DNA from 4 places in the Paenibacillus hamazuiensis genome. Region 4 is predicted to be linked to each of the others. Evidence: riboswitches for the same ligand, from Rfam matches in the RefSeq annotation. Region 4 holds a riboswitch; each other region holds the start of a gene.
What was found. A riboswitch is a leader RNA that binds a small molecule or an ion and turns the genes downstream of it on or off. The one in region 4 is predicted to bind cyclic di-GMP.

Region 1 (7,461 bases), 650 kb from region 4:
AAATACATCAAATCCGAGGATGCGGCGATCACCTTGATCAATAAGACGCCTTCCCACCAAATTGTTACCGAGCTGCACCGGCTCGCGGTCGGCGGCGTGAGCGAAGGCAATGTCGCGCTGCCGCTCGGCAAGCTGCTCAAGGGCAAGCAGGTTGAGCTGATGGTGGATTCTGTAGAGAGCATCGATCTGAACGGCAAGCAGGTGCGTCTTGCCAGCGGTTTGACTACGGCGTATGACAAGCTCGTCATCGCGCTCGGCAGCGAAACGGCGTTTTTCGGCATTCCCGGTCTTCAGGAAAGCAGCATGACGCTGAAGTCGGTGGAGGAAGCAAACCGCGTGCGCGCCCATGTGGCCGCACGTCTCGACGCGTACCGCGAATCCGGCAACAAAGCGGATGCAACCTTCGTGATCGGCGGAGGCGGTTTGACCGGCATCGAGCTGATCGGGGAAATGGTCGATACGCTTCCGGAGCTGTGCATTCAAAAAGGTGTTAACTTTGATGACATTTCGCTTTACTGCGTGGAAGCGGGCCCTGCCATTCTTCCGGGTTTTGCGCCGGAGCTTGTGGAGCGCGCACATGCATCGCTTACAAAACGCGGCGTCAAAATTTTGACCGGCGTGGCCGTAACGGAAGTGCAGGGCCGCAATGTCATTTTGAAGGACGGCACGTCGATCGAGACGAACACGCTCGTATGGACCGGCGGCGTCACGGGCAACAGCGTGGTAGCCGCTTCCGGCATCGAGAACAACCGCGGCCGCGCCACCGTGACGGCAGGCCTGAAGTCGACCTCGCATCCGGATGTTTTCCTGGCCGGCGACAGCGCCGTCGTGATGAGTCCGGAAGGCCGCCCGTATCCGCCAAGCGCGCAGATCGCATGGCAGATGGGCGAAACCGTCGGCTACAACCTGTACGCCGAATTCAAAGGGCTGCCTTTGAAGGAGTTTAAGCCGGTATTCTCGGGAACGCTCGCCAGCCTTGGACGCAAGGACGCGATCGGCACGATCGGCGGGAGCCAGCTGCGCCTGAAAGGCACGCCGGCATCGCTGATGAAGGAAGCGAGCAACGTGCGGTATTTGTCGCACATCAACGGGCTGTTCTCGCTCGCTTATTAAACCTGTTCGCAACAAGACGGAATTGAATGCTTATTTTTGGACCCGGGAGACGACACTATGAAAAAAGTGAAGATCCCGGGTTTTTCGCTTCCGGTAGAAAACGGAGGTCCGGCCCGCAAAAGGGAATGGAACGAATAATACCGAAACAAATTAGAGCATGAGAGGTAGAGGCAGGTTGCGTGCAACGATAAAGAAAATGATTCCGGCCGCATGCATGATCCTTGGCATCGGTCTGCTCGCTTATCCTACGGTGAACGACCGCTATGAGAGCTACCTGCAGCAAAAAATTTTGGCGCAGTGGGAAAGTAACCTGCTGCTTCTCGATCGAACGGAGCCGGAGACGGGGCCGGCGCCCGATGTCTCCGCTGCGCCCGTGCCCGAAGAACGCTTGCTCTCCGGCGCTCCGCTTATGCCTTTGCGCGCGGAACAACCTGCAGCTCCGATTCCGGTTCAAACCCCGGTTGCGGACGAAAACGTGGAGGGCGTTCTGGTCATAGACAAGATTAATTTGAAGCTGCCGATCCTCAAAGGGGCGACGGCAAAAAATATGAAAATCTCCGTTGCCAGCATCGAGAATACCGGAAGACCGGGAGCTGTCGGCAACTATGCGATCGCCGGGCACAGGAATCTGACCTACGGAAAAAACTTCAACAGATTGGACGAGGTCGAGGCGGGAGATATCGTCGAGGTGGACGCAGGCGGCCGCAATTACCGTTACAAAGTTGAAGAAAAACTGTACGTTTTGCCGAAGGAGGTTTGGGTGTTGAAAGGAAACGGCAAAGACCGGGAGATTACCTTGATCACCTGCCACCCTATGGAAAACCCGACCCACCGAATTGCGGTCAAAGGAAAATTGATTGAAGACGGGAAATAATTTTTTTCTGGTCAAAGCTTTGAATATGTGGTACATTACAAAATAAGACAAGTTTCTTCATCATTCATATATGATTTCGGTTCTTTCCACCGATAAAGGCAAATTTGGCGAAAGCCAAAGACGCAAAGCTACAGGGCCTTCCGCAGCATTCGTGCTGTGATGGCAGCCAGTTACCGAAAGGAGAGTTTTTTTATGCTTTCCAGGGCTCTCGTAACCGTGTTGTCGGCGTTGTTCTTACTGATCGCTGCGCCGCAAGGCATAGAAGCCGCTTCGGCGGTCATCGACAAAAGCTCTCTGGGTCAAGGAATCATTACGGTGAACTATCCCGACAATAAAGACGCGAAAGCGATAGTCCGCATTGCCAAAGGGAGCGTTAAATATGATTATGCGCTGGTCAAAGGCGGACGTTATCCGCTGCAGCTTGGAAACGGCAGCTACAGCGTTCTGATTGCGGAGGCGGCGGAAGGCAGCAAATATAAAGTCATCGCGCAGGAAAGCTTGGATTTAAAGCTGGATAACGAAAATGCCGTATTTTTACAATCTATCCCGATGATCGATTGGAAGCCGGAATCGAAACCGGTCGTCGAAGCCAAGGCATTAACTGCCGGCGGCGGGTCGGACAAAGACAAAGTTGCCGCAATCTATGCTTATATTACCAAGCATTTTACATATGATTACGAGAAAGCGAGCGGCGTGGATGCCGGTTATCTCCCTCAGCTCGACGAAATTTACGATGCTTCGAAAGGTATTTGTTACGATTTTGCGGCAACTTTTGCCGCAATGGCGAGAAGTGTCGACATTCCGACCCGTCTCGTTATGGGGTATGCCAACGAAGCGCCCGATACATACCACGCTTGGAATCAAGTTTTTTTGAAAGAGAGCGGCGAGTGGATCACCATCGATACTACATATGACGCCGTCCGACTGCAAAACGGACAAGAGACTCCGTTGGTAAAAGATGCGAAGGATTATACCGTCAGCAAAATATATTGATACGCCGCTTGTCAAACATCCCGAATACCGATACCCGCCTTTGTTTCGAGGCGGTTTTTTTGCGTTGTTTAGAAAAAGTTCAGATCCATATTTTAGAATGCTACAGGGGCCTTAAAAATCCAATTTTATGCAGAAGGAGGGGGACGGATGGAAAAACGGACATGACCGGAACAATCGGTATCTTAAATAAGGCAACTAGACCGAGAAAAAAATGGGACGAAGAGGAGAAGGAGAGGCGTTGAGAAGCAAATGCTAAAGAGAAAGATCAGCACAATGCTGGTCGCACTTATGATTTTAATGCAAGTTTTGAACGGATTCGGCTTGGCTGTGGCCCGAGCTTCGGCTATTCCGGAAAACATTTTGACCAGCGTGACGATGGCGGTCTACGACAGCCAAGGTCAGGTAGTAACGGACAACGTTTACGAGCAGGGCTCCAAGGTACGGCTCGACTACGCGTGGTCGCTGCCAAACGGTCATGGCTACCGTGCGGGGGATACATTTACGTTTTCGCTGCCGCAGCAATTTTTATTGTTTAACGATTTTGGAGGTCTGTTGAAAATCGATGACGACGATGTCGGAACGTTTCAGGTAACTGCAGCCGATCATCGGGTCGCGATGACTTTTAACGACTACATCGAATCGCATTCCTACGTTCATGGCATTCTCACTTTCAACACGCAATTCGACGTTAAGCAAATAACGGGAAGCACCACCCAGACAATCGTCATTCCGGTCCACGGCGGCGATCAGGTGTTTACGCTTCGATTCAAGCCAAACGCGGTATCGACGATAGATAAAAGCGGCGCACCCGATGGCTTTAATGCCAAAAATATCAATTGGTCCGTCGACGTGAACAAGATGCTGGATTCCGTGCAAAACGCGGTGGTAACGGATCCGATTCCGGCCGGGCTTTCGGCGCCGGTCACAGTGGCCGTTTATCAATTGAATGTGAATCTGGACGGAACGGTAAGCCAAGGCGCGCCTGTGACACCCGATCGTTATACGGTGGATACGACCGGAAATTTGCTGAAAGTCAGCTTTAAGGACGACCCTATGCAGAATGCATACCGCATCCGGTTTACGACGCCGATCAACGATATGGATAAAGTCTCGTTTATCAATACGGCAACATTCGCAGGCAGTAACAAAACGCCGGCGAGTGCAACGGCTACCGTTAACGTTCAGTACGGAAGCGCGTTGGCCAAGTCAACAACCGATTATGATTCGAAGACGCAAACCGTCGGTTGGTCCGTCAAATACAATTACAACGAAAAGACGATAGCGCAAACGGATGCGGTCTTAACCGATTTGTTCAACGATACGCAGCAATTGGTTGCGGGTTCGCTTCATGTTTATCCGATTACGCTGGACGCGTCCGGCAAAGAGACGCGGGGCGGCGAGCTGACCGAGGGTCCCGCCGGCCAATACACGGTGACTCCGGAAAACGCTGCGGGCAAGGACGGCTTCAAGCTGCAATTCAACCATGCCGTAACCTCTGCGTACGAAATCATTTACCAAACCCGCGCGGTCGGCCGGGTCATCGATGACGCAAAAATTACGAACAAGGTTACCTCCGCAAGTGGAGGAAGCGGTACCGCCACCCGTGATATCACTCAGGCGGTTGTCGTCAAAAGCGTCTACGGAGTTGATTACAAAGCCAAAACGGTAACCTGGAACATTGTGTTAAACGGCGACAGCCAGCCGATGAGCGGCGTTACGCTTACGGACAGGTTCCCTAACGGAGGGATGAAATGGCTTCCCGACACTTTGGTGATTACGGATGGGACGGGGAAATTGAGCAGTCCGGCAGATTACATTCCGGATAGCAGCGTTCCGGTGGAGGAAGGTTTTACGATTGCATTTAACAATGATCTTTCCGGACCGGTGTCGATCAGCTACAAAACGGAATTTAACCAGGATTGGATCAGACCGGAGGGCAGCACGACGGATTTCGTCAACGAAGCCGTTGTCGATTGGACCGACAGTTCATCTGTAAAACGCACCAAAACGGTAACGTCCAAGTTTATCCCTAGGGATGAAGAGAAAAATAACGGGTTCAAACACGGCACCTACAATGCCGCTGCGAAGCAGCTGACTTGGACGATCGGAGTGAACTACAACGGCAAATCTCTGGATAACGCCGTTGTGGAGGATTCGCTGGAAGCGGGGCAAACGTTTGTCGGCGGCTCCCTCGTACTGTACAACATGATTATCCCGGCGAACGGAAATCCGTCCCAAGGTACGGTCGTGGACAGCACTTACTACAGCTACACGGTGAACGGCGACAACAAGCTGGTCGTGACGTTCCTGAAGCCAATTTCCGACCCGTATTTAATCGAATTTAAAGCGAGCCTGGACGGGCGGTTGATTGACAGCAAGATCAGCAATACGGCCAAGCTGTTTGACGGAACGCGACCCGTTTCCAAGAACCTGACAGGTTCGGTTAACATCCCCAACGGGGGAGAGTATGTTAACAAAAACGGTGCGCAAAACGGCGACAAAATCGATTGGACCGTCTATATCAACCGCGGACAATCCACGGTAGCCGATGCCAAACTCATCGACACGCCTTCTCAAAACCAGCTTTTGCTGCCGGATTCCTTTCATTTGTTTGCCGCGGCGGTGGCCGCGAACGGAAATGTGACCCGGGGAACGGAACTGGTTAAAGGGACGGACTATACGGTCGAGTTCAAGACGGACGATGATGGGAAGACGAGCTTCGAGTTGCGTTTTGCAAGCGAGATCAGGTCCGCTTATATTTTGCAGTACCAGTCTCTGATTGTTGCGAACGACAAAGAATCCGTCTCGAATAAAGTCGGCTTTAGCGGTAACAATGTTATCGCGGTGACCAAGGAAACGACGAAAAACATCGTGGTCGGCGTATCAAGCGGTTCCGGCACGGGCAGCGGCATAAGAGGCTCGCTCACGGTGAAAAAAGTGGACTCGGCCGACAGCAGCCTTCTGCTAAGCGGGGCGACCTTCGAGTTGTACCGAAAGTCCGGTTCGTCGGATTTGTTGATAAGCACCCTTACAACTGATTCAACCGGAATCGCGGTATTTAAACAACTGCCTCTTGGAGATTACGTCATAAAAGAAACGGCAGCTCCGGACGGTTATTTGCCTGACCCAACCGAGCATTCGGTCAAGATCGATTCTACAGCCGGATTTACTTTGTCCGTACCGAACACCAGGATAGCAACGCCGCCGGTGACACCGCCGGTAACGCCGCCGGTAACGCCGCCAGTGACACCGCCGGTAACGCCGCCGGTAACGCCGCCGGTAACACCGCCGGTGACACCGCCGGTAACGCCGCCGGTAACACCGCCAGTGACACCGCCGGTGACGCCGCCAGTGACACCGCCGGTGACACCGCCGGTAACGCCGCCGGTGACGCCGCCGGTAACGCCGCCAGTGACGCCGCCGGTGACGCCGCCGTCAACGGCGCCGGACTCGTCGTCGGATGGCGGCGACACGTCGACGCCATCGACATCGCCGTCCGGCACAACGCCGACGGGGGGCGGGGGGACACCGATTCCGCCGGCCGCACCGGCAGCGGGTGAAGCACCGAAGCCGTCGCCGGCCCCGGAACCGGGACAGGATACTTTTATTGAAGTCGACACGGAATTGCCGCCGGAAGGCGCTCCACCCGCCGGCACACAACCGGGCAGCGAAACGGAAACCCTTATTGACGTCGATGTGCCGGAAGTTCCGCTTGGAACTGTACCTGTCGAAGAGATAGAACAACAAGAGACTCTTCCTCAGACAGGGGAAGCCAGCAGCTTGTATGTTGAAATTATCGGCTGTGTCTTGATTTTACTGGGAGTCGTTCTGAGAAGAAGATTGCTGAGAAGCGAGTAAATCCAATGCCAGTTCGCCGAAGTTTACCGGCGGGCTGGCATTTTTAATCGTTTCGTTGTTGTGCCCATTAAGATTATCTACAGTTTCTACTATTTTTGTTTGACTATTACCAAGTATAAGCTTCTGGGGCAGTCCTGTCAGAGACTAGCCAATGCACCGATACTGGTGAAATTCATATTAATACAACATGCAAAGGTGATGGTGATGTTGTTAGGTTAAATTATGCGAGTAGCGGAAAATTTCTTACGTGGGATGTTGTTCCCAGTTGGAATCTCTATTATACTTTTAGTGGAGAAATAGTTATTTATGATAACGAAACAGGAAAATATGTTGCGGGAATAAATGGGTTATTGAAGATGGATGTGAAATTTCATTTATTCAAACGTAACAACAGTATGAAAAGAACATTCCTAAAGGAATGTTCTTTTTAAATGCGGAGGTTGTGTTTTATGCGGAAAAACCTTATTCTTTCGAATCAAAGTTCATTTTTTATCAATTTATTATTATATATTTACGGTCTTTATCATAATAAATCGGATAATAAACGGGTATTCCCTTTTTATAAATATACCGGAGATGGATTTCTGACATACGAACAGTTTCGAAAGCAACTTCATCGGCTT
Region 2 (7,461 bases), 1.6 Mb from region 4:
TAAAGTAAATACTAATGGAATGAGGAAGGAATTCCAAGTCCACATAAACTGCATGATGGCGGTAGTGGCGATAATCGGTTTGGACAGCGGCAGCATGATCTGCACGAAGGTGCGGAGAAACCCGCAGCCGTCCATTTCGGCCGACTCTTCAAGTTCCTTGGGCAGCCCGCGGAAATGGGTCATGAACAGCAGGATGAACAGCACGTGCGCCCCGCCGGATTCGGCCAAAATGACGCCGAGCAGCGTGTTGTTCAGGCCGATCGCATTGATGAGCGAATATACCGGAATGATCGTAAATCCTTTCGGCATAAACATCGTCGCCGTCACTGCGGAAACGAATAAGATGCGACCTTTAAACTGATAACGGCCGAGCGCGTAGCCGGTCAGCGAGCAAAGCAGGACAACCAAGGCTACCGTGGACAACGTAACGATGACCGTGTTGAAAAAATACGTCGAGAAATGAGCCGTCTTCCAGGCGCGCGCATAGTTCTCGAACTGCAGCTTTTGCGGCAGCAGCGACAACCCTCCCGTCAAGTATTCCGAATTCGTCTTGAGCGATGAGGCGACCATCCATATGAACGGATAAATCCAGACGATCCCGACTGCGATCAAGCCCGCGTGCGTTAGCGCCTTCGGCAGCCCGCGATATATTCCCTGCAGATGCATGAGCTTCTCCCCCTATGTCAATGTCCTTGCGATGACTTGCCACCGGTCATTTTGACCAATGCGCCGAGTAGCAGCGAGATGAACAGCACCGCAATGCCGTAAAAAATGCCCGCCGCCGAAGCAAACCCGACTCTCGCTTCCCCGGCGCTCGAGAAGGCGTAGCGGTAAATGTACAGATCGACCATATCCGTAGCAAAGGCCGGTCCGCCCTCGGTCATCGCCTTGACCAGATCGAAGACGTGCAGCGCGTTAACGGCCGATAGAAGCACGATGACGCTTCCCACCGGAAGAAGCAGCGGCACCGTAATGTAGCGGAACTGATGCAGGCTGTTTGCTCCGTCCACGCGGGCCGCCTCATAAATTTCCTTCGGCAGCGACTGCAGCCCGGCCAGCCAATAGATCATTTTCATCCCGAAGCTTTTCCATATTCCTACCACGATAACGATCAGCAGCGCCGTATCGATGGAGCCGATCCAGTCGACCGGCTTGTCGAGCAAGCCCAGCTTGATCAGCACCTCGTTGACAAGCCCCTTGTAGGCGCCGAAAATAAACCGCATCACCAGCCCCACCACCGCCGTAGTCGTCACGACCGGCAGAAAAAAGATCGCCCGGTAAGCGGCGGAACCTTTAAGCCATGAGGAATTGAGAACGATCGCGAGGATAAGCGCGAGCGGCACCTGCACGCAAACTAACGAGACCATAAAAACAAAGTTGTTTTTGAACGCGTTCCAAAAAACCGGGTCGTACACCGTCTCCACAAAATTGCCAAACCCGACAAATTCCTCAAGCGGCCCGTATCCGTTCCAGCGGTAAAAGCTGTAAACGTAGCTCATCGCGATCGGATAAAGCGTGAATACAAGAAACATCAAAAGCTGCGGCAAAATAAACAAATAACACCAAAACGCTTTCCGTCTTCGAAAGCTGCCCATGGAGCGGGACGCCGTTGCCGGTTTTGCGGTCTGTGCAGCATTTCCCGCTTTATTCCCCCAAGTCGCAGGATTCAACGTTCTTCACCTCCTGTTTGTCATAGCTACATTGTAACCGCTCTCAATTAAGGCCGAAAGAATCGCGTTTTTACAATGCGGTGTGTTTTTTTTACTTTAAACCGCAGTTGCCGGACAAAAAAGAAAGAAGCCTGATTTCTCAGACTTCTATTCCAGACAATGTTCCGCTATGCGTACCTTTTAGCTTTACCGATGCTCCAAGACAGCGTGCGCCTGCAATCGCTGCTTGAGCTGCGACCGGCTGAGCCGGTTCAGCCTTTTGTCCAAAATTTGGCTGAGCTTAAGCAGGACAGGGTCACGAAAGTTTCCGCACTGCTCGTATCGGTCGATTATGCATTGTTTTAAAGCTTTGATTTCCGCCATCAGCAAATACATTCGGAGCGATTCGGACAACATAACACTGCCTCCTTTGCATGATTCGCATAAATCGGCGGAGGATGCTCGATTCGGCAGCTGGCTGGCATTGTTAGCTTGAACCCCCAAAAAGCGAAGATCAACTTTGCTGCTGGAGATAATGTCTTATGGGGGTCCCTTAACGTTAGCCCCTGTAGCTTTGCGCCGCCATTTTTCAATGGCTTTGCCCTTTCGACGATTTAAGCGATAATATAATTCTACAAAAATAATAACATATTTTTACTAGTAAGCGCTATCATTTTTCTGAATTTTCGAAAATATTTTATTTACATTCGTTTCAACTTCGTCACCCTCCCGTCCGAAATCCATTCGGACACATACACATCGCCTTTGGAATCTACACAAATCCCGTGGGGCGAGCTGAACTTATCCGGCCGGAAATACGATTTCTGCAAATTCGGCCAGCCCGTCTGGCGGAAAGCTTCCGGATCTTCGCCCAAGTGGGCGATCAGCCTGTCGCCGCCGTCCAAAATCGTGACTCTGCTGTGAAGATCCGGAATATACGTTTCCCCGCCGCGGAAGTAAAAGCTGCACGGCATATCTAAATCGTCCGTGACAAACCTTTTGTGTACGCCGTCCAAGGTAAAAACCTGAATCCGGTTATTGCCGCGGTCCGCGACATAAAGCTCGGGTTCTTTCCCCCGGAGACATACGGATACGCCGTGCGGACACGACATTTGGCCCGGCTCCGATCCTTTGCCGCCCCACGATTGGATGCGTTCGCCCCGTCGGTCGTATCGGTGAACCCACGATTGTCCGTATCCGTCGGCCACGTAAATATCGCCGTTCGGCGCCACGGCGACGTCGGTCGGAACGAATCTGCGCTCCGTATCATACACTCCTTCCATTTCCGGCGTACCGATCCGCAGCACTTCTTTGCCGTCCAGCGTCGTTTTGACCACAATCCCCAGCTTTGTATCGGTCAAATATAAATAAGCTTCGTCCGCCTCCTCGTGCAGGAGACATCCGTGGGCTCCCGGAAACTCTCCCCAGCCGGACAAATAACGACCTTCGCGGTCAAATTTCATCAAAGACGGAGCCCCTGTGTGAAATAGGTACACGTTGTCCTCGGAATCGACAACTATTCCGTGGGTATAGCCGAATGACGCATGTTCCGGCAGCCGTGCCCAGCCGTTTACGACTTCATACTGAAACTCGCCTTGACCGATTTTCATTTGCATCTGACCTCCAAATTTTTATGGTTACAGCTCGACGCTTTGCTGTCTGAATTCTGACGGGGTAAGTCCGGTCACCGATTTGAAGTTGCGGCTGAAATAATGAATGCTCGTATAGCCCAGTTTCTCGGCCACCTCTTCGACCGTTTCCGCTTCAAGCAGCAGCTGCTTCGCCTTCCGTATGCGCTCGAGAACGAGGTAATGCTTGGGCGAATGTCCGACCGTTTCCCGAAACAGCGCAGCGAAATAAGTCGGATGATAGCCGCACATGCCGGCCAGCTCTTCCGTTTTCCAGCTGATGTACGGATGCTTCCGTATCGCCTCCAGGGCCGGAGCAATTTTTCTCCTGTCGGCCGAAGTCTGCAGCCCGCTGATCTGATGGCGAACGATCACGACGAGCAGTTGGGTCAACAGCGCCCGCAGCGTGGACGCGTATCCGATCTCCTCCAACCGGTATTCGCGCACCACCTGCATGAACAGCCCTTCCAGATTCGGGATCGCAAACCGGTGAGGGATGGCGATATCCCCGTATTCGTTTACTTGAACAAAATAAGCGGCTGCGGGCGTGGACAAGTCTTCGAACCGGCAATTGACGATTCCCGGAACAGGGTGTACCGGCTCCGGCGACTCCCTGTCCCAGTTAAAGTGGATGCTTGCGAACATGAACGGATCGGACTCCGACGACATCAGCCGGTGCGGACTGCCTGAGCCGTAAAAAACGCAGTCTCCGGCGGTTAGAAGAAACCGCTCGGGGCCGAGCGCAAGCTCCGCCTGTCCGGAGATGACGTACAGCAGCTGGCAGTCGGGTATGATGCGCGGTCCCCACTCCTGCCTCGGCGAAGTGCTCATGCGGTTGGCAAAATTGACGGTGGGCCTGAGCGCGGAAAGCGGCCCGACATGGACATGACTCTGCATGTTCTCAGCTCCTTTGTTCACATCCTTCCATATTATAGCAGACAATTTATGCAAAAAGCGTTGCAGCAGACAACTTGTGTGAAAAGTGCAACTTATGTTGCGAAAGCTCTAACGACAATGAACCGGATTTCCTGCTATTCTCAAATTGTAAGTCTTACCGAAACCTAACCTTCGGAAAGGATGATTGCCATGTTGACCGACGAGCAAATAAAAGAATTTGACGAGAACGGTTTTCTTAAAGGCGATGTCGTTCTCAGCGACGAAGAGGTGGAGCGTCTGCGTGAGGATCTGGATTTGGTGATTGCCGGCAAATCCGTAAAACAGCCGGTGCTTAACCGCAATTTGCTGGATGGCGGCGCCGATTACGGAATGTCCATCACAAGCCGCGAAACCGTCGTACAGATCGTGAACATATGGATGGCCAGCGACGCCTTCTTCCAACACGCCTGCAACCCGCGCATTTGCGAAGAAATCGCCCAGCTGATGCGGACCGATACGGTGCGCATATGGCACGACCAGGTGCAATATAAGCCGCCGATTACAGGGGGGCCGACGAAATGGCACCAGGACCACCCGCTCTGGCCGATTATCCAACCTGCCGATCTGGTCAGCGCCTGGGTCGCTCTGGACGACGCGACCATCGAAAACGGCTGCATGTGGATGGTGCCGGGCAGCCACAAGTGGGGCGATCAGCAAAAGTATTTGGCGAGCACGCCCGACTTCAAGCCGTACCACCAAGCGCCGCACCTGCTGCCGGAAGGCGCCGTGGTGGAAGCGGTGCCGTTCGAAATTAAAAAAGGCCAGGTCGGTTACCACCACAGCCTGACCTGGCACGGCAGCCCGCACAACCGCTCCGAGCGAAAACGCCGGGCCATCGCCGTTCATTACATGCCGGGTCACACCCGGTACGTGCCGACCGGCAAACATCCGATGGAAGCCCATGTGCACGTGCCGGCCGGCGAGATATTGCAAGGCGACGAGTTCCCGGTCACTTATCAGGCGTACCGGGTAAAGTAGTGAGGAGGTTTGATCCGATTAGGGAGGATTAGCGGATTTCCCGTCCGCTTCCTCCCTCTTGCACTCTCCCCTCACGTTTTCCCATGTTGCATTTCAGCCGTTCCCCGTTTTCGTTGCCCCTCACAAGCCGCCCCAATGCAGCTCGTTCACCCCAGTGCCTCCCGATCGTATGCCAGCACGCGGTCGCGAATTTCGCAAAAGTTGCCGGCGTTCACGTACTCCAGGATAAAAGGCACACCTTCCGTATGCCGGTGATACAGCTGCAAAAAAAGCGGCCAATTGATGTCTCCGTCGCCTACAGCCCGGCCATACGCGTCGTTCACCTTCCGGTCCTTGCCGTGGAAGTAGGCGATATGCGGAGCCAGGTAGCGGAACATATCCTCCTCCGAGCTGTTCGCGATCAGATTGGCGGGATCGAGTAGCACCCGCACCCGTTCCGAGCCGACCTGGTCAATAAAATCGGCCGTCCGCTTCGCGCTCGGCACGACGTCGAGCACGCACGGCTCCAGCGCCACGTATACGCCGTAAAGCTCCGCTTTGGCGCAAAGCCATCTGAAACTGCCAACCAACCTTTGAAAAGCGGATTCGTACGTGTCGGCCTGTACCCCGCGATTTCCCTTGATAAACCCGCATTCCGTCGCGACATATGGAATCCGGTTCGCAGCAGCGATCTGCATATGCCTCTCGAAATAGGCCAAATTGAGCTCCAGCTCATGGTCGTCGGGTTCCAGCAAATTCGTAAACACGCCGATCGAAGTCACTTCGACGCCTCGGCTCCGGTAAGTATCGACGATGCTGCTGCTCCTCTCGTCGGTTAAATCCGTTAAATCCGATCTTCCGTTATACACCCAGTAGTTGGAGTCCGTCTGGGAAAAACAAAGCTCCGTCCATTTGAACCCGTTTCCCGCCATGAGCCCCGCCGCCTCCTCATTGGTCAGCTCCCGAAAGCTCCGCGATACGACGCCGACATTCATCATACAAGCTCCCTCCCGTTATTCGGATGACCTGCCTTTTTCAACAAACGGATGCCCGCGTACGACAAACCTGTTCCCAGAGCTCCTTCCGCGATCAGAATAACGGTTTGCGAAAGGCCGGTTCCGGCCGGACCGAGTGCGGTCGCCGCCAAACGGCAGGCGAACAATAGCAGCGTCTGAGCGCCGATCACGCACAGCGCCCGGCCCCATAAGCTGCGGACATCGGGCGCTTTCATCAAATAGTGCTGCACGAACAAAACAAACGACAGCCAAGCCATGCCGAGCAGCAAAAAAGAAAAGCTGTCGATCGCCTGCCAGGACCATCGGCTTATAGAGCTGCGGACGACGATCGTTTGTTCCGCTTCCCTGAGTATGATCCAATTGAGCAGTCCGAGCACCGCGGAAACGGCGCTCAGCAAGCTGGCTGCGACAATACCGGCTATCCATTTTTTACTTGCGGAAGGTTCGGACTTCATGTCACCCGTTTCCCCCCATTTCACCGCGGATCTGCTCCAGATCGGCAAGCAGCATTCGGCGGGTGTCCTCATCCTGTACGAGGCTCGTTTTTTTTACGTAACGCGTCAGCCGGTCCAGCTTTTTCAAACAGGTCCGCAATTCCTTGTCGCCGATCCCTCTTTCCGCAGGACGCCCGCTGCCGATGCTCCCGTTCCACCCTTCGAAGCTGCGCAGCCAGCTTTCCGGCACCTTTTTCGTCGTGACGATTTCCTCCAACTGCCGGTGCTTCGTACCGATATACATTCTCATGAACTTGTTCATGATCCAGATAGAGACGATCATAAACGCAAAAATAAATATAATCGTCACGAGCAATATCAGCCATACGTTCGTCATCGCGCATAAACTCCTTGCAGATTCAGTTCCCCTGCCAAATGACAGGCGGCGTAATGGTCCTTGCCGACCTCCGCCCATTCGGGCTGCTGCTTCCTGCAGATGTCCTTCGCATATTTGCAGCGGGGATGAAAATAGCAGCCGGAAGGCGGATTCGCCGGGTTCGCCACCTCCCCTTCGAGGATGATCCGCTGGGATTTGACCCTCGGATCGGGAATCGGCTTGGCGGAAAGCAGCGCCTCCGTGTACGGATGCTTCGGATGGTTGAACAGCTCGTCAGTGCCGGCCATTTCCACCATTTTCCCGACGTACATGACGCCGACGCGGTCGGATATATGCTGGATGACGCCGAGATCGTGGGAAATGAACAAATAGCTCAAATGCAGCTGCTCCTGCAAATCCTGCAGCAGATTCAATATTTGCGCCTGGACGGACACATCGAGAGCG
Region 3 (7,461 bases), 2.7 Mb from region 4:
GCGGATATCTCTTCCATAGAGGCAAGCTGCTCTTGAGACGAGGCCGCGATCGCCTGCGCGTTCGTGAACGATTTATCCGAAATCGAGGCCACCTCGTTCATCGAGGAAGTGACCTGCTCGGTTCCGGCGGATATTTGCTCCGTGGAAGCGGAAATTTCCTGGATTTGCTCCGTAACGTGCTGAATGGAGCTGTAGATCGTTTCGAATACCGAGCCGACCTGCGTCATTAATTGCGTGCCGCTGTCGACCACGTCGACGCCTTCCTGCATAGCGTGAATCGCTTTGTCCGTCGTTTTCTGCACCTCTTCAATCAGCTCCGCAATGTTGGCGGAAGCCGTCTTCGTCTGGTCGGCAAGCTTCTTCACCTCATTGGCGACGACGGAAAAACCTCTTCCATGTTCACCCGCGCGCGCAGCCTCGATCGAGGCGTTGAGCGAGAGCATTTGGGTTTGGTTGGCAATTTCCCCGATGACATGAACGATTTCGCCGATTTTGGAAGAAAGCTCTCCGAGCTGCGAAATTTCCGACGAAGTCCGTTTGACGGTCGTCTGAATCGCATCCATTTGGGCAACCGCCTTTTGCACGACTACATTCCCCTGCTTGGCCTCTTCGGACGAGCTTAACGCAGCGTCGGACACGCTTGCCGCAGACCCGGCGATCCGCGTAATCCCGACAGACATCTCCTCCATCGCGGCCACATTTTGCTGAGCTGCCTGCGCTTGCTTCTCCGAGCCGCCGACCACATTATCGAGGGAGATGCCGATTTGCTTGGAAGACTCGACGTTTTGCGCCGAAATCGCCGTTAACTCCTCGGAGGAAGCGGCGAGATGCTCCGACGTTTGGTTGACCTGCCTGATCATCGCGCTGATGGAATCGAACATCACGTTCACGCTTTCCGATATTTGTCCGATCTCATCCCGCGTTCTTACGCCAAGCCGGGATGTCAAGTCACCCTCGGCGGCTTGACGGAGCGCGCCAGAAATAACAAGCAGCGGCTTGGAAACCTGCCGGCCCGCGATCAAAGAAACGAGCACGACCAAAATGCAGGCGACCACCAAAATGACAACGCAAATTTTCAAAAATTGGTCCCTGGCGGCATACACTTCCTGACTGTCCTGAGTCACCATCACTTTCCAACCGGTAGTAGGAACGGTGCTGTAGGCCGCCAATTTGTGCTTGCCTTCGGAGTTTACAAAATCGACCGTGCCGACGTCGTTTTGAAAAACCGTATCTTTAAACTGCTGAACTTGCTCGGGACTGAAGAAATCGTCCATTTTTTTGCCGTAATGGTCTTCTTTGGGATGGGAGATGAACGTTCCGGATTCCGACCACAAATACCCGAGTCCGGTATTGCCTATCTTGATCTGGTTGGTCAAGTTGCCCAGTATGGTGGGATTCAAGACGCAGTTGATCGTGCCCAGAAAATTATCGCCGTCCAGCAATGGAACGGACACGACAATGATGTATTTTCCCGTCTTCTGATTGATGAGCATATCGCTGATGGCCGGCTTCTTTGTAGACTTGGCTTTGATGTAATATTCTCTTTCCGCCACATTCGACGTTTGCCCCGACCAGTTCGTGCTGTTGGCGTCTTTATCGACATAAGCGTAATACTCGACCTCCTGGTCCACTTCGCCGATTTGTTTGAGCACGGATAAAATGTGATTTTTGTCCCCCGCTTTAAATTCCGGATGAGCCTTCATAATATTTTGAACGACGTTGATTTTATTCTGAATCCAATAGTCCACGTATCTGGATGTATCCTGCGCCACTTTGATCTCCTTGTCGTTGGCCTCCAGCGTCGTGGCCGAATTGGAAAGCTTCGTCAAAATCAGCGTGGTGATCAGCAGAGGCACAAGGGACAGCAATAAACAGCCGACGACCAGCTTGGCTTTAATGGAATTTTTCAAGCCCCACATCGTTCCCCACTTCAGTTTTTCTCTCATCTCTCTAATCCTCCTATCAAAGTGTGCATGACTATCTATCAGTGAAAACTATTTTCAAAAAAGAACAAAAAAATCCACCCTGACAAAGGATGGATTTCCCTATTCCCTTGTTCGGTAACCCGGCTGCCGTAGAAATAAATTTCCTTAGGCCCGTGGCTTTGCGTCCTCACCTTTCGGGGAGTTTGCCGTTATCGCAAGATAGATAATATGCAGTTTCTTTTTCTTAAACTATATTACGACAAAGCCGTCGAATTTACAACAATATTCAACAAAGTTAAATATTAACTTTCTGAAAACAAGGTCTTTTTTACCAGATACGAAAAAAATACTACGACATTTTTCATAGAAGTTCAATGCAAATTTTTCCCAATTGCTATATTACAGGAAGAAATCGCTCTCCGGACACATCTGCGCAAGCGCGATTCATATACGCAAAAAATACCCGCACTTCCGTTTGGCGAAAGATGCGGGTATTCGTTATGATTGGAACTCAAATGTGAATATGTCGTGCTTTCGCGCGGACGCCTATATCCCGGAGCTGTCCACCAGCTCCAGCTCCTCCACCCGCTCGAACTCGCCGAGCACCTTGTGGCGGAATTCCTGAAACGATACGCTGGCTCTTTTACGCGGATACGGCAGGTCGATCGGGATGATCGTGCGGATTGAGCCCGGTCGCGATTTCATGACGACAACCCGGTTCGCGAGAAACACCGCTTCGTCGATATCGTGCGTGACGAGAATCATCGTCGTTCCGTTTTCCCGCCATATATCGAGCAGAGCTTCCTGCATGTGGGCCCTGGTGAACGCATCCAATGCTCCGAACGGCTCGTCGAGCAGCAGCACCTTGGGCCTGCGCAGCAGCGCCCTGGCGATCGCCACGCGCTGCGCCATGCCTCCCGACAGCTCGCGCGGGTACGCTTTTTCGAAGCCCTGCAGCTTGACAAGCTCAATCAGCTCGTTTACGCGGCTGCGTACCCCGGGATCGCTCAGCGGCAAATCGGCGGCGATGTTTTTCTCCACCGTCAGCCATGGGAACAGCCGGTGCTCCTGAAAAATAAACCCTTTATCGATGCCGGGAGCCTTCACCGGACTGCCGCCGAGCTCGACCAGCCCGTCGTGTTTCGTATCCAGCCCGGCGATGATTTTCAGCAAGGTGCTTTTGCCGCAGCCGCTCGGCCCGATGATCGTAATGAATTCCCCCTGCTTCACATGAAGCTGAATCTGATCCAGCACCCGGATCGCCCCTTGCGGGCCGGCGAACGACTTGTTCAAACGTTCGATTTTGAGCTGCGCTTCCTTACTCATCCGAATCCCCTCCTTATTTTTGCGTACCTAACTCCTTCAGCGCCTGCTCGACATACTTGTTTTCAATAACCTTGGACGTATCGAGCTTTTTGTTGATCGCTCCGACGGAGTACAGGAAATCGGCCTGTTCCTGATGTGCTTTGGCATACTCGGGCGTTGCCGGCGAGAGGATCGGGCTGGAGTTTTTCAGCACCTGGTCGACGATCGCGCGGTCCAGCTTCTGCGACTTGGACAGCTCCTCGGCCACCTCGTCGAAATGTCCCGTATAATATTTGCGCGCCTCCTCGTAAGCTTTCAGGAACACGACGGCAAGATCGGGATGATCCTGCAAAAACTTCGTTCTGGCGATCAGGAAGCTTGGCGCGTTGATGTTCAGATCTTGCCCCGATACCAATATTTTCGCTCCGGTTTGAAACACCGCCGTCGTGGCGTAAGGCTCCCATATCGACCAGGCGTCGACGGCTCCGGAATCCAGTGCCGGTCTCGCTTCGTCCGGCTGCAGCTGGATTTCCTTCACATCGCTGCCCTTCAGGCCGGCACGGTCGATCGCCATGTATAAGAAGTTGTAGGCGCTGCTGCCTTTGGCGACGGCGATTTTTTTGCCTTTTAAATCTTTCAGCTCCTTGATCGGGCTGTTTTTCGGAATGACGATAAAATTGCCGGTTTTCCCGTCCGAAGTGACCGCGATCGCTTTAAAATCGACGCCGCCCGTCTGTGCGGAAACGACCGGCGTTCCGCCGACGGCGCCGAAATCGATCCGGCCCGCGGCGATCGCCTCAAAATGCGGAGGTCCGCTGGCAAATTCGGTCCATTTGACTTCCGCGCCTGCTTTGGCGAACGCCTTCTCGAAATAGCCCTTTTCCCGGGCATACGGGAAAATGCCCGTCTTGCCTTGTACGCCGATGTTGACGACGACCTTCTCCTTGGCCGCTCCGGATGCCGGCTGCGCTCCTCCGGAAGCTGCGGCGTTCGAAGAGCCGGCGTTTTGCGCGGTGCCGCAGCCCGCCAGCGCTGCCATCCATACAGCCAGAACGATGCCGAAAAATTTCTTTTTGCTGCCGATAAGGACTTTTGCCATATGCTCATCCCCCGCTTGATTGGTAAGTGAAAATGAATTATCCGCTGCCCTTTGGCGGTCCAATAGGGAAAATCGGCGTTTACCATGCCGGACAAAAAAAGGAGACGTCCCTCCCCGCTGCAAAGCGGGCGAACGTCTCCGGTGGTCCGGTAGAATACACTTTAATTCCGATTGGATTTATATGATTTAAAGATTAGCATGAAGGCGAATGTCCTGTCAATTGAAATTTTCCGCTGCGCTAAGTCCAGCCGAGCGCTTTTTTTCCGGCCTCCAGCGCGGCCACGATGCGATCGACGTCGTATACGTTGCCCCGCCACGTACCGCCGCTGACCGCCTGCAGAGCGGCCCACAGCCGGGTGTCGTCCGGCAGGGCGCCGTCCGGCTTCATCTCCGGGTGGAAGGGCCGCTGCGCCAGCACACGCGCGCCTTCCTCCGGCGTATACAAAGCGTCGTCTTCGCCGATGAAATTGACGCTGCCTTCCAGCTTGCCCCGATCGACGACGATTTCGATCAGATCGCCGTCGCGCAGCTTTCCGATCGGGCCGCCGGCCAAAGCCTCCGGACCGACGTGTCCGATGCACGCCCCCGTGGAGACGCCGGAAAACCGCGCGTCCGTAATGAGCGACACATGTTTGCCGAACGGCAGATGCTTCAGCGCCGAGGTGAGCTGGTACGTCTCCTCCATGCCGGTTCCCGACGGGCCGCGGCCGAGCAGCACCATGACGTCGCCCGCATGAATGCTCCCGCTCTTGATCGCGGCGATCGCCGCCCGCTCGGTGGTGAACACCTTGGCTCTGCCGGTATGGCGGTAAACGCCGTCCTCGTCCAGCACCGTCGGATCGATCGACGTCGACTTGATGACCGAACCTTCCGGAGCGATATTTCCGGTCGGAAACGTAACCGTCGAGGTGATGCCCATCTGCTTCGCCTTCTCCGGTCCCATAATAACCGTGTCCGGGTCGACGCCGTCCTTCTCGATCAGCTGCCTCCGCAGCTCGTGCCGGCGCGGCGAGTCCGCCCACCAGTCGAGCACGTCGCCGAGCTTGCGTCCGGTTACGGTAAGCGCCGTTTCGTCCAGCACGCCGAGTTTTCTCAAATGCAGCATCACCTCCGGCACCCCGCCGGCCAAAAACACGCGAACGGTCGGGTGGTATATCGGGCCGTTCGGCAGCACGCTGACGAGCCGCGGCACACTGCGGTTGACGCGGATCCAGTCGCTGACCGCCGGCACAGCGAGACCGGCTGCATGGGCAATGGCGGGAATGTGCAGCAGCAGGTTCGTCGATCCGCCGAACGCGGCGTGCACGGCCATCGCGTTGCTTATCGACGCGTCGGTCAGGATGTCGCGCATCCGCAAGCCTCGGGCTTCGAGCGCCATGACCGCCCTCGCCGACTGCCGGCCGATCTCCTCCCATACCGGCTGGCCGGAAGGGGCGAGCGCCGAATGCGGCACCGCGAGGCCCATCGCCTCGGCCACAACCTGCGACGTCGCCGCCGTGCCGAGAAACTGGCAGCCTCCCCCGGGCGTCGCGCAGGCGCGGCAGCCGAGGTCGGCCGCCTCGTCCAGGCTGATCTCGCCGCTGGCATAGCGGGCGCCGATCGTTTGAATTTTGCCGGCGTCCTCCCCTACGCTCGGCGGCAGCGTTACCCCGCCGGGCACGATCACCCCCGGGAGGTCGTGCATCCCGGCGAGCGCAAGCATCATCGCCGGCAAGCCTTTGTCGCACGTGGCGACGCCGATGACCCCTTTGCGCGTGGGCAGCGAACGGATCAGCCGGCGAAACACGACAGCGGCATCGTTGCGGTACGGCAGCGAATCGAACATGCCGGTCGTCCCCTGCGACCGCCCGTCGCAAGGATCGCTGACGTAGCCGGCGAACGGAATGCCGCCGTGCGCGGCGATTTCCTCAGCCGCCGCTTTCATCAGCAGTCCGACCTCCCAGTGGCCGGTATGATAGCCGAGCGCTACCGGCGTGCCGTCATCCCGCCGTATGCCCCCCTGCGTGCTGAGGATGAGAAACTGCTTGCCGCCGAGCAAGCCCGGCTTCCAGCCCATACCGGCGTTTTGCGACATACCGAACAAGTCGCCGCTCGGCGCATGGCGCAGCAGCTCGTCGGTCAGCGGAAGCTTGCCCTCCGCCCCCGGAGCGTGAGTCGTGACGTCGTACAGCTGCGGGTCGTCTTTTCCCATGATGGATGCGATGGATTCGGTCGGTTCGTGCATAAACAATCCTCCTCGTCGTTACGTGTTAAAGCGCTTGCAATCTGTTCGCTACTCTTCCCTTTTACCTTCTTGCACTTTATTCAAAACAGCTCATTCTAATCATAATTGCCGGTGAATATTTTATCCAGCAATTTTCATCACACACGGGCCGGCAGCGCTCATAAACCTGAAAAAAGCCGTCAGGCACTTCGCCCCGACGGCTTTTTTAACTAACGATCATGCATGCTGCGATGGTAACGGGATTGCATGTGCGCCAAGGTCCCGTTCACGGGCAGCTTAACGGTTGCTGTGGAGCTTATTTGGCTAAAAAACATCATTTTTAAATCGTAACGGTTGTGGCAGAGCTTATTTTTCATTTCGTATCCCTCAAAACGATGAAAGTTCACAAATAACCGCTCTGGCAACCGTTACCGTTCGGAAATCACCGATCTTAGCCCCTTTAAGCTCATCTGCAACCGTTACACCATCCGTGTAAGCCGTATGAGTCAAAACCGTCCGCTGCGCCATATAAATCTTTTGTTTAACTTATATACTATCCGTTATAAAACACCCATGATTGCAGCAGCTTCTCTAGGTAACCGCAGTTTCGCTCCTGACATCCCCCGCCGCTTCGACGGAACAGGAAAGCTTATAGACAAATTGGCGTCTCGCCTCATGGTAAGCGGGATTTTCACCGTAAAAATTAATCCGCATTTTCCGAAGCTCCTCGCTGCGGTAATGTTCCAGCGGTTTGCTTTGCTCGTCCTTGAAACGCTTTTCCCTTTTGGCTTGCAGAAATTGGGCATAATTCGGCGATTCGGCCAATTCCTGCGCAATTTGTTCGACTCGGCTGCAAAAGGCCTCTTGATCTTCGCCAAATACGCCGTCAACTAGACCTATCGATTCGGCGGACGCCGTGCCGATCGGCA
Region 4 (7,461 bases):
TGCAAGCTGTCCAGCGCTTCTCCGACCCGGTATTCGACCCTGTCGCCTAAACCGGCTTCCTGCAAATGCCGGTGCGCCATCTCCGCGTACTCCTTCATCAATTCCAGTGAGACCAGCTTCCCGCCTTCGCTCAATCCGCGGGCCAGGCATATCCCGCTGTACCCTCCAAGCGCGCCGATTTCCAGCACACGCGACGCGCGCATCATCTTGACAAGCAGCGTTAACAGTCGCCCGTAGCCCGGCTCGATGGATATTTCCGGCATGCCGTGAGCTCGGATGGCTTCGGTTACTTTTTCCAAAACCGGATCGGGTTCGAACAGCGATTCCACATACGTCTCCGCGTTTGGCGTCTCCATGGTTGACTCCTCCTAAGCTTTTTTTGCTTTATCCCTTTTGTATGCGCACCTTTTCCTCAGCGCCATTTGTCAGTCGGGCTGCTTTCGCCTATACTAAGTAATTGTATGGCTTTTCCAAGCCAAGTTGCAAGCCCGCCCGGCAAGCGACTGCCTGGCGGGCTTACCTAACATGCCAATAGCAAAAATGGAGTGAACCCCTCTATGGCCAAAATACAACTGATTGCAACCGCGCCCATGGGCCTCGAAGCGATTGTCGCCGACGAAATCCGGCAGCTCGGATACGATGACGTGACCGTGGAAAACGGCCGCGTCACGTTCGCCGGCGACGAACTTGCCATCTGCAGAGCCAATCTGTGGCTGCGCACCGCCGACCGGGTGCTTATTAAAATGGGCGAATTCGCTGCCCGCACGTTTGACGAGCTGTTCGAAGGAACGAAGGCGCTCCCTTGGCCCGACTGGATTCCCGAGGACGCCGAATTTCCGGTTGACGGCCGTTCGCACAAATCGCAGCTGTCGAGCGTCCCCGCCTGCCAAGGGATCGTCAAGAAAGCGATCGTCGAAAAAATGAAGACGAACTATCATACCGAATGGTTCGAGGAACGGGGACCGCGCTACCGCATCGAAGTGTCGCTTCTGAAGGATATCGCCACATTGACGCTGGATACGACGGGCGTCGGACTGCATAAACGCGGCTACCGCAAGCTGATCACCGAAGCGCCGCTTAAGGAAACGATGGCCGCCGCCATCGTGCTGCTCAGCAAATGGCGGGCGGAGCGCCCGTTCTACGATCCGTTTTGCGGCTCCGGCACGCTGCCGATCGAGGCGGCTATGATCGGCTGGAACATCGCGCCCGGGCTGCGCCGCAGCTTCGCCGCCGAGGATTGGCCGGCGGTGCCGGAGAAGCTGTGGCGCGAGGCGCGCGACGAAGCCTACGATCTCCTGCGGGATGACGTCCCGCTGGAGATCACCGGCAGCGACATCGATCCAGCCGCGATCGATGTCGCCCTCGCCGCCGCGAAGGCGGCCGGGCTCGCAAGCGAGCTGCGCTTCCGCACCGAGCCCGTGGCGAAGATACGCCCGAGCGGCGACTACGGCTGCCTGATCACCAATCCGCCGTACGGCGAGCGGCTCGGCGATCAGCAGGAGGTCGAGCGGGCGCTTCGTCAGCTCGGCGGCATCACAGCGGCGATGCCGACCTGGAGCGTGTTCGTTCTGTCGCCAAGCCGGCAGCTCGAACACTATATGGGCCGCCCCGCGTCGCGCAAGCGCAAGCTGTACAACGGCCGGATCGAATGCCAGCTGTATCAATACTGGGCTGCCGGCGGCGTGTACAGCGTCGCGAAGAAATCGCCGGAGCCGAAGCTATGATGAACGTTTCATCATAGCCTTTTTTTCATGAGAATAAGCACATCACCGCCTTGATGCCCCCGCCGTAAACTCATCGCTGAAGACGCGGGCATCTCCGTTTAATTTAAAGCGATTGTACCGTTTAGCTCGACAGCCTGTTGTTTTTTACCAGCAGATCCGTTTCATGAACCAAATCGTTTAACATGTTTAAGGCCTTCTCCAAGCCGATTTGATCTTCTGCAAGTAAGGTCATGACGTCATTTATTGTATTGGAGTAGCTGCCTGGGACCATGCTGAATGAATCGGCGATGGCGGCAGCTCCTTTTTCGTTCATCCAGTAAGTTTCGTTAAGCGCAAACAAAACTTGATTCAGGCACGAGACTGACCTGAAACAACATCCGGCGATGTAAGATAAATCTTTTTTATATATCGCTTTTTTCCCGATCTCGAGAGAAAACGCCGCTTCCCATAAAAATTTTTGAATGATCGCTTTTTGCAAAAGGTGCGGATACGGTTTTGTTTTGGCTTTCATTTCCTCGATAACACCTGACGGATCCCATAACACCTTGCATAGCGCGATTTCAGCTAAATAAACGGCATTGGTAAATCCATGAGGATGCCCCGGCTGGTAGTCGATTGTGACCTCCCCCATAAGGCATTGGTCCATGACTTTGGACACTTTATTTAGATCGCGGTATATAAAATCGACCGGTGTTTGGTTCACTTGAAGCCAACCGCCGCCATTTATCCACGGTCCCCAGCCACCGATTTCCGTAATTAAGCCGTCCCTGCTATCGTCGTCCAAGCTGGAAGCCGCTCGGCGAAGTTGGGCAATGTCCAACCCGCTGCCCGGGCTATAATAAATTCCAATATCGATATCGGATTTGGGATTTTCAGTCCCCCTGGCTCTTGAACCGCCAAGAACCAGAGCCTGTACACCGCCGATTTGCTTAAGATTTTCGACAATTTTTGAAATAATATGTTGCACATCCATACCGCTCACTCCTTACCGAATATGACCATGAAAGATGCGTCGAGCATTCAAAACGTATATTTGTATTACTTACCATTCCTTATAATATACATTTATTCAAAAAAGCCGCCGGACCTGCGCCCCGAGGCGCAATTCCGAACGGCTTATCTTCCTTGTGATTATCCGTTTTGCTTCATCGTATCGACCAGCTTTTGCAGCACTTCGGCCGCTTGCTCGTACGGCACCTGGCAGGTGCCGGCCGCCTTATGGCCGCCCCCGCCGTTAGTCAGCATCAAAGCGCCCACGTCGGTCTTCGATGTCCGGTTGACGATGCTGTGCCCGCAAGCGAACACGCAGTTTTGTTTGTTCCGGCCGTCGACGATCCAAATGGAAATGTTTTGTTCCGGGTACAAAGCGTAAACCATGAAGCGGTTGCCCGGATAAATCGGGTCCACATCGCGCAGATCGGTAATGATCACATTGCCGTCCACCCGCGTATATTTGGCAAGCATTTCGCGGTATTCCTTGTCCAGCTCGAAATAACGCTTCACGCGCTCCTGAACGTCAGGCAGCTGCATGATCTCTTCGATCGACATCGTCGCGCAATGATCGACGAGTTCCTCCATCAGCTGATAATTGCTGATCCGGTAATCGCGGTAACGCCCCAAGCCGGTGCGGGCGTCCATTATAAAGGAAAGAAGGTCCCAACCCTTCGGATTCAAAATGTCCTCTCTGGAAAACTGTGCGGAATCCGCTTTATCGACGCCTTCCATGATGCTGTCGATATCGCCGAACTTTTCCTTTCCCCCGTAGTAATCATAGACGACGCGGGCAGCGCTCGGAGCGACGCGCACCTCGCCTTTCACGCCAGCCTGTTCGGCGGTTCGCTCGATCTCGCTCGAATGATGATCGAACCAGAGGCCACAGCCCGGTACGTAAGGCACATTCGCCAAAATATCGTTTTCCGTAACCTCAATCAATCCATCCTGCACATCTTTCGGATGGACGAATTTCATCTCGTCGATCATACCCAGTTTCTTGAACAGCATGGCGCATACAAGGCCGTCGAAATCCGAACGTGTAATCAATCGCATGTTGGCTCCCCCTCTTAGTTCCGCGGTACTATGTAATTTCATACTTCTTAATTATAAAGGCATGCCGGTTCATGCGACAATAAAATTTTACTAAATTTTAGGCTTCACTATTTTAAAAAAAACAGTCCCGGACCTGTATTGTCCGGGACGGTGCGATACGAAAAACGGACTACTCCACTCTCGGCTTGCCTGGGTCGCATGCAGGAGCCTTGATCTCCGATACCAGAGACAGCTTCGTCAAGTAATAACATTCTTCGCGGTACATATGGTCGGCCATGAGCGGCGATAAAGTGCCGAGCAGTTCGAGCTTCAAATCCATTTCCTCCAGCTCGCCAAGGAATTGCATGAACAACACCATCTCCAGCTCCACTTCCTTATTGAACCGGGATAAGGCGGGAAACTTGCCAATCTGCGCCCGCAAATATCCGGCAAGCTCCACCGCTTTGAAATAAAAGTCCTGGAAATGCTTCTCGAATGTTTGGCTCATCTCAATAAGCCGCTTCTCCGTAAAATCGAGGCTGCCGGCAATCGAAGCCGCATGACCGACTGCGTCGACCAGCCATACGATATGGTGGTGGGTTTCATGATATAAGGGCGGTAGTTCTCCGGCAACAAGAGCACCGAGAACGCGCAAATACTCCTCTACCTCGTTGACCATATGGTTGACAAACGTAGGCGGCAAGTTAAAATCAAATTGCTCCGTCAAATGGCGGCGCAGCAAATGGAGCTTGAAGGCGCGAATTTCTCCAGCCTTCTCATAGGCCGCCCTGTTTAGCCTGGCTATGTCCGGCGCCGAACCCCGCGCCGCTTCAAGCAGCCTGTCGAACGCTTCGATAAAGCCGGCGGCCCGGGCCGCCTCCGCCTGCTCTTTGACCGGCAGGGCGTTCAGAATGAAACGGGCATGGTCGCCGAGCACTTGCAGCCAAAAACGGTGTTCAAACAATGCGGATTCCAAATAAGCGGTTTGGTCCACGATTTTTCCTCCCAGATTAGGCTTTCTGAACGTATAGCACATTGTATGTGCATTCGCCCAGATAAGTGCCTTACCGGGGGATTACTTTATTTCTTCAAATTAAACCAGATGAGGCTGGGCCAGTCTTTCCTGCAAATAGCCGAACAACTTCAGAAAAAAATCGTGCCCCCGGTCCAAACGTACCGACAGCTTCACCTCGCCCTTCCAATAGATAGTGCATATGAAATGACTTTTACCGATCACCATTTCAAGGTCCCAGCACCTCTCGCGCAGCGGATATACTTCACAATTGATCGTGAGCTGCGGGCCCTCGTCGGAAGGAACGATTCCTATTTCGTCAGAACCCACCTTGGTATATACCGTTTGTTCGAACTGCATGTCCTCATCTCCCTCAAAAATATCATGCATCAACCAAATAAACCGGAGAGGGTCATGCAGCCCTCATCCTTCGGTAGCTGGCTGGCTTTGCGCAGATGCACTTTAGCCCCTGTAGCTTTGCGACGCTGATTTTCATCAGTTCTGCCGTTATCGGGATGACGCGAATGTTGTCGTACTTTGTAAACTTTTCTCCATAATTAGAATAAGGGATGAGGCAGGAAATTGGGATATTTCCAATTACCTATTTTATAAAAAATCAACAGAGCCGAAAGACCCAATTTAATCATCTGGACAGGTAAAAAGGAGAACCCGTGAGCCGGATTCTCCTTGAGACCCTACCATATGCATGCCGCAACTTTATTCATACAGATCTTCGTTCACCTGAATGACGTACATTTGCGTCGGTACATTTTTCACTTGAAGTTTGCCATTGTCGTCGTAACCGTTCACACCGTAATCGTTATCGTTAACAAATGCGATCGTATTTTTATCGATTACCGCAAGCCCTTCGATTTTCTCGTAAGGATAACCGAGCTTCGCGATATCGACAACCAGCTCTTTCGCTACCGGCACGATCCCCTGCTCTTTGAGCTGATCGGCGGAAAGCTTTTCGAAATCCTTTTCACTCGTTTCCGTGCCGAGCAGGTTCGTCGCCTTGGAGAAATCGGCTTTATAAATGCGCTTGAGCTGGACATCCGCTCCGGAATTTTTGTCGCGCTCGTCGACAAGCAGCACGTCGGCAGATACAGCGGCCAGATCGCTGATGACGACATCCTTCTGCGCGACTTTGGCGAACATTCCGGCATTTTCCGCGATGTATAAGTATTCGCCGACCGGTTTTTTGGTCGCCAGATCGATTTTCAAGATGCGTAGGTTACGCGATGCTTCCCCGGTTTTCTTGTCCGGATTGGCGAGCGGGCTTTGGATCGACGTGTACAAATATTTGCCGTCCGGAGTGATGGTGACGCCTTCGAAGCCGCGGTTCGATATCCGCTTGGCATAGACGGCGGGCAATGTATCGAAAATTTCCGTCTGTGCGCCGGCTTTGACCAAAGCGTCCTTCATCCCCTGCGGCACGTAGCGGCCGACGATCGTACCGTCACGTTTTACCTGCAAAATCGAAGGGCGGTATTCGTCGGACAGCCAGAACGTGTCGTCGGCAGGACTATATGCAATGCCTTCCAGATCGAGCCCGTCCGGATCGTAAGCAAGCTGCTTGGAGCCGGTGATGTCGTACGGAACCTCGTCCGGTCCTTCCAGGTTCGGCAGGCCGGTCAGATTGGCATTTTGCGTGACCTTGTCCGTTTTGCCGGCAGGCAGATGCAGCTGGATCGTCTCCAGCACCTCGATCGTTCCGTTCGACGCTTTGATTTTTTGAAGGCGCGGCACGAAGTTTTCCGCAGGGAAGGTGCGGAGCTTGTCCTTACCGAATTCTCCGTTAGGTCCGCGGTCCTCCACAACGTAAAATACGTCGGCAGGATCATTCGGCAGATGAACCATGCCCGAAAATCCTCCGTCTTTAATGCCGGCCGCGAGCTCGGACGGGTTTTTCCACTCGTGAACGGCTGCTACTTTAGGAACATCCTTAAGCCGGATGGACTGCGTCCACTCGTTCCATTCGACCTGCTTGCCGAGCGCTTCGCCGAGAGTGCGAAGCGGCACATAGGTGCTGCCGTCGATGATGACCGGGTCCTTGTCCGTTTTAACTTCCTTCCCGTTCGACCATAAGCCGAATTTGACGCCTACCGCCTTCATGCCGCCTTCCTCCGCACCGGCGATTTGCGCGCCGGCTAACGTCATTGCAGCCAGCGCTGCGATAAGCCATCTGCGTTTTTTAAACCATCTTTTCATTAAATGCCCCTCCCCATCATTATGCGAATGCACTCCAATCAGCATAATTTCGGCATGTTTCGGGAAGATGAGCGGGATATGAAGATTTTGTAAATAAAGCGATACAAGCCGAAAAGCAAAAAGACGCAAAGCCGTAAGCCTGCGTCGTTATTTCACGTATTTCTTCGCCTTCTCGAGCGCCTCGTCTTCGGTTGCCCCGGTGATGTACCGGCCGTTGATGTAAATGAACGCAAACCGCGAGCACGGCCCGCAGTACGATTTGCACGCCACCTTGATGTCCGCGTCCGGAGCCATTTTTTGCAGCTTCGGCAAAAATGTTTTCAGCTTGATGTGCTTGCATTTGTCGCAAATCCGAATGTCGTTTTTAGCCATCTCAGTGATCGCCGTGGTTGCCTTTGCTCGGGTTCGTAATGACGAAGCCTTCCTGCGGCAAATACAAGTAGTCGATTTTGATGCCGTCAAGCAGCGGCTCGCCTTTTTCGACGATGA

Region 1: linked by a shared signal. The riboswitch ahead of MYS68_RS02520 (transglutaminase-like domain-containing protein) and the one ahead of MYS68_RS05340 (hypothetical protein) in region 4 are both predicted to bind cyclic di-GMP.
Region 2: linked by a shared signal. The riboswitch ahead of MYS68_RS12790 (Spo0E family sporulation regulatory protein-aspartic acid phosphatase) and the one ahead of MYS68_RS05340 (hypothetical protein) in region 4 are both predicted to bind cyclic di-GMP.
Region 3: linked by a shared signal. The riboswitch ahead of MYS68_RS17440 (methyl-accepting chemotaxis protein) and the one ahead of MYS68_RS05340 (hypothetical protein) in region 4 are both predicted to bind cyclic di-GMP.

Annotation. Positions count from the first base shown of each region.
Region 1 is NZ_JALRMO010000001.1:621,597-629,057, forward strand. Features, by position in the region: gene MYS68_RS02510 (NAD(P)/FAD-dependent oxidoreductase) at 1-1,113, shown strand, start outside; gene MYS68_RS02515 (class D sortase) at 1,289-1,987, shown strand; cyclic di-GMP riboswitch class I at 2,075-2,165, shown strand; gene MYS68_RS02520 (transglutaminase-like domain-containing protein) at 2,180-2,980, shown strand; gene MYS68_RS02525 (collagen binding domain-containing protein) at 3,230-6,838, shown strand; gene MYS68_RS02540 (hypothetical protein) at 7,288-7,461, shown strand, end outside.
Region 2 is NZ_JALRMO010000001.1:2,920,246-2,927,706, forward strand. Features, by position in the region: gene MYS68_RS12780 (carbohydrate ABC transporter permease) at 1-666, opposite strand, end outside; gene MYS68_RS12785 (carbohydrate ABC transporter permease) at 684-1,670, opposite strand; gene MYS68_RS12790 (Spo0E family sporulation regulatory protein-aspartic acid phosphatase) at 1,857-2,066, opposite strand; cyclic di-GMP riboswitch class I at 2,205-2,262, opposite strand; gene MYS68_RS12795 (NHL repeat-containing protein) at 2,351-3,259, opposite strand; gene MYS68_RS12800 (helix-turn-helix transcriptional regulator) at 3,287-4,174, opposite strand; gene MYS68_RS12805 (phytanoyl-CoA dioxygenase family protein) at 4,364-5,191, shown strand; gene MYS68_RS12810 (sugar phosphate isomerase/epimerase family protein) at 5,338-6,168, opposite strand; gene MYS68_RS12815 (hypothetical protein) at 6,165-6,641, opposite strand; gene MYS68_RS12820 (hypothetical protein) at 6,643-7,017, opposite strand; gene MYS68_RS12825 (ABC transporter ATP-binding protein) at 7,014-7,461, opposite strand, start outside.
Region 3 is NZ_JALRMO010000001.1:3,982,262-3,989,722, forward strand. Features, by position in the region: gene MYS68_RS17440 (methyl-accepting chemotaxis protein) at 1-1,946, opposite strand, end outside; cyclic di-GMP riboswitch class I at 2,057-2,143, opposite strand; gene MYS68_RS17445 (ABC transporter ATP-binding protein) at 2,472-3,251, opposite strand; gene MYS68_RS17450 (aliphatic sulfonate ABC transporter substrate-binding protein) at 3,265-4,329, opposite strand; gene MYS68_RS17455 (YjhG/YagF family D-xylonate dehydratase) at 4,568-6,553, opposite strand; gene MYS68_RS17460 (hydrogenase maturation protein) at 7,124-7,461, opposite strand, start outside.
Region 4 is NZ_JALRMO010000001.1:1,275,103-1,282,563, reverse strand. Features, by position in the region: gene MYS68_RS05365 (O-methyltransferase) at 1-356, opposite strand, end outside; gene MYS68_RS05360 (THUMP domain-containing class I SAM-dependent RNA methyltransferase) at 558-1,724, shown strand; gene MYS68_RS05355 (nucleotidyltransferase family protein) at 1,846-2,697, opposite strand; gene MYS68_RS05350 (DHH family phosphoesterase) at 2,856-3,770, opposite strand; gene MYS68_RS05345 (DUF2935 domain-containing protein) at 3,940-4,743, opposite strand; gene MYS68_RS05340 (hypothetical protein) at 4,843-5,121, opposite strand; cyclic di-GMP riboswitch class I at 5,191-5,277, opposite strand; gene MYS68_RS05335 (esterase-like activity of phytase family protein) at 5,479-6,972, opposite strand; gene MYS68_RS05330 (YuzB family protein) at 7,120-7,344, opposite strand; gene MYS68_RS05325 (iron-sulfur cluster assembly accessory protein) at 7,346-7,461, opposite strand, start outside.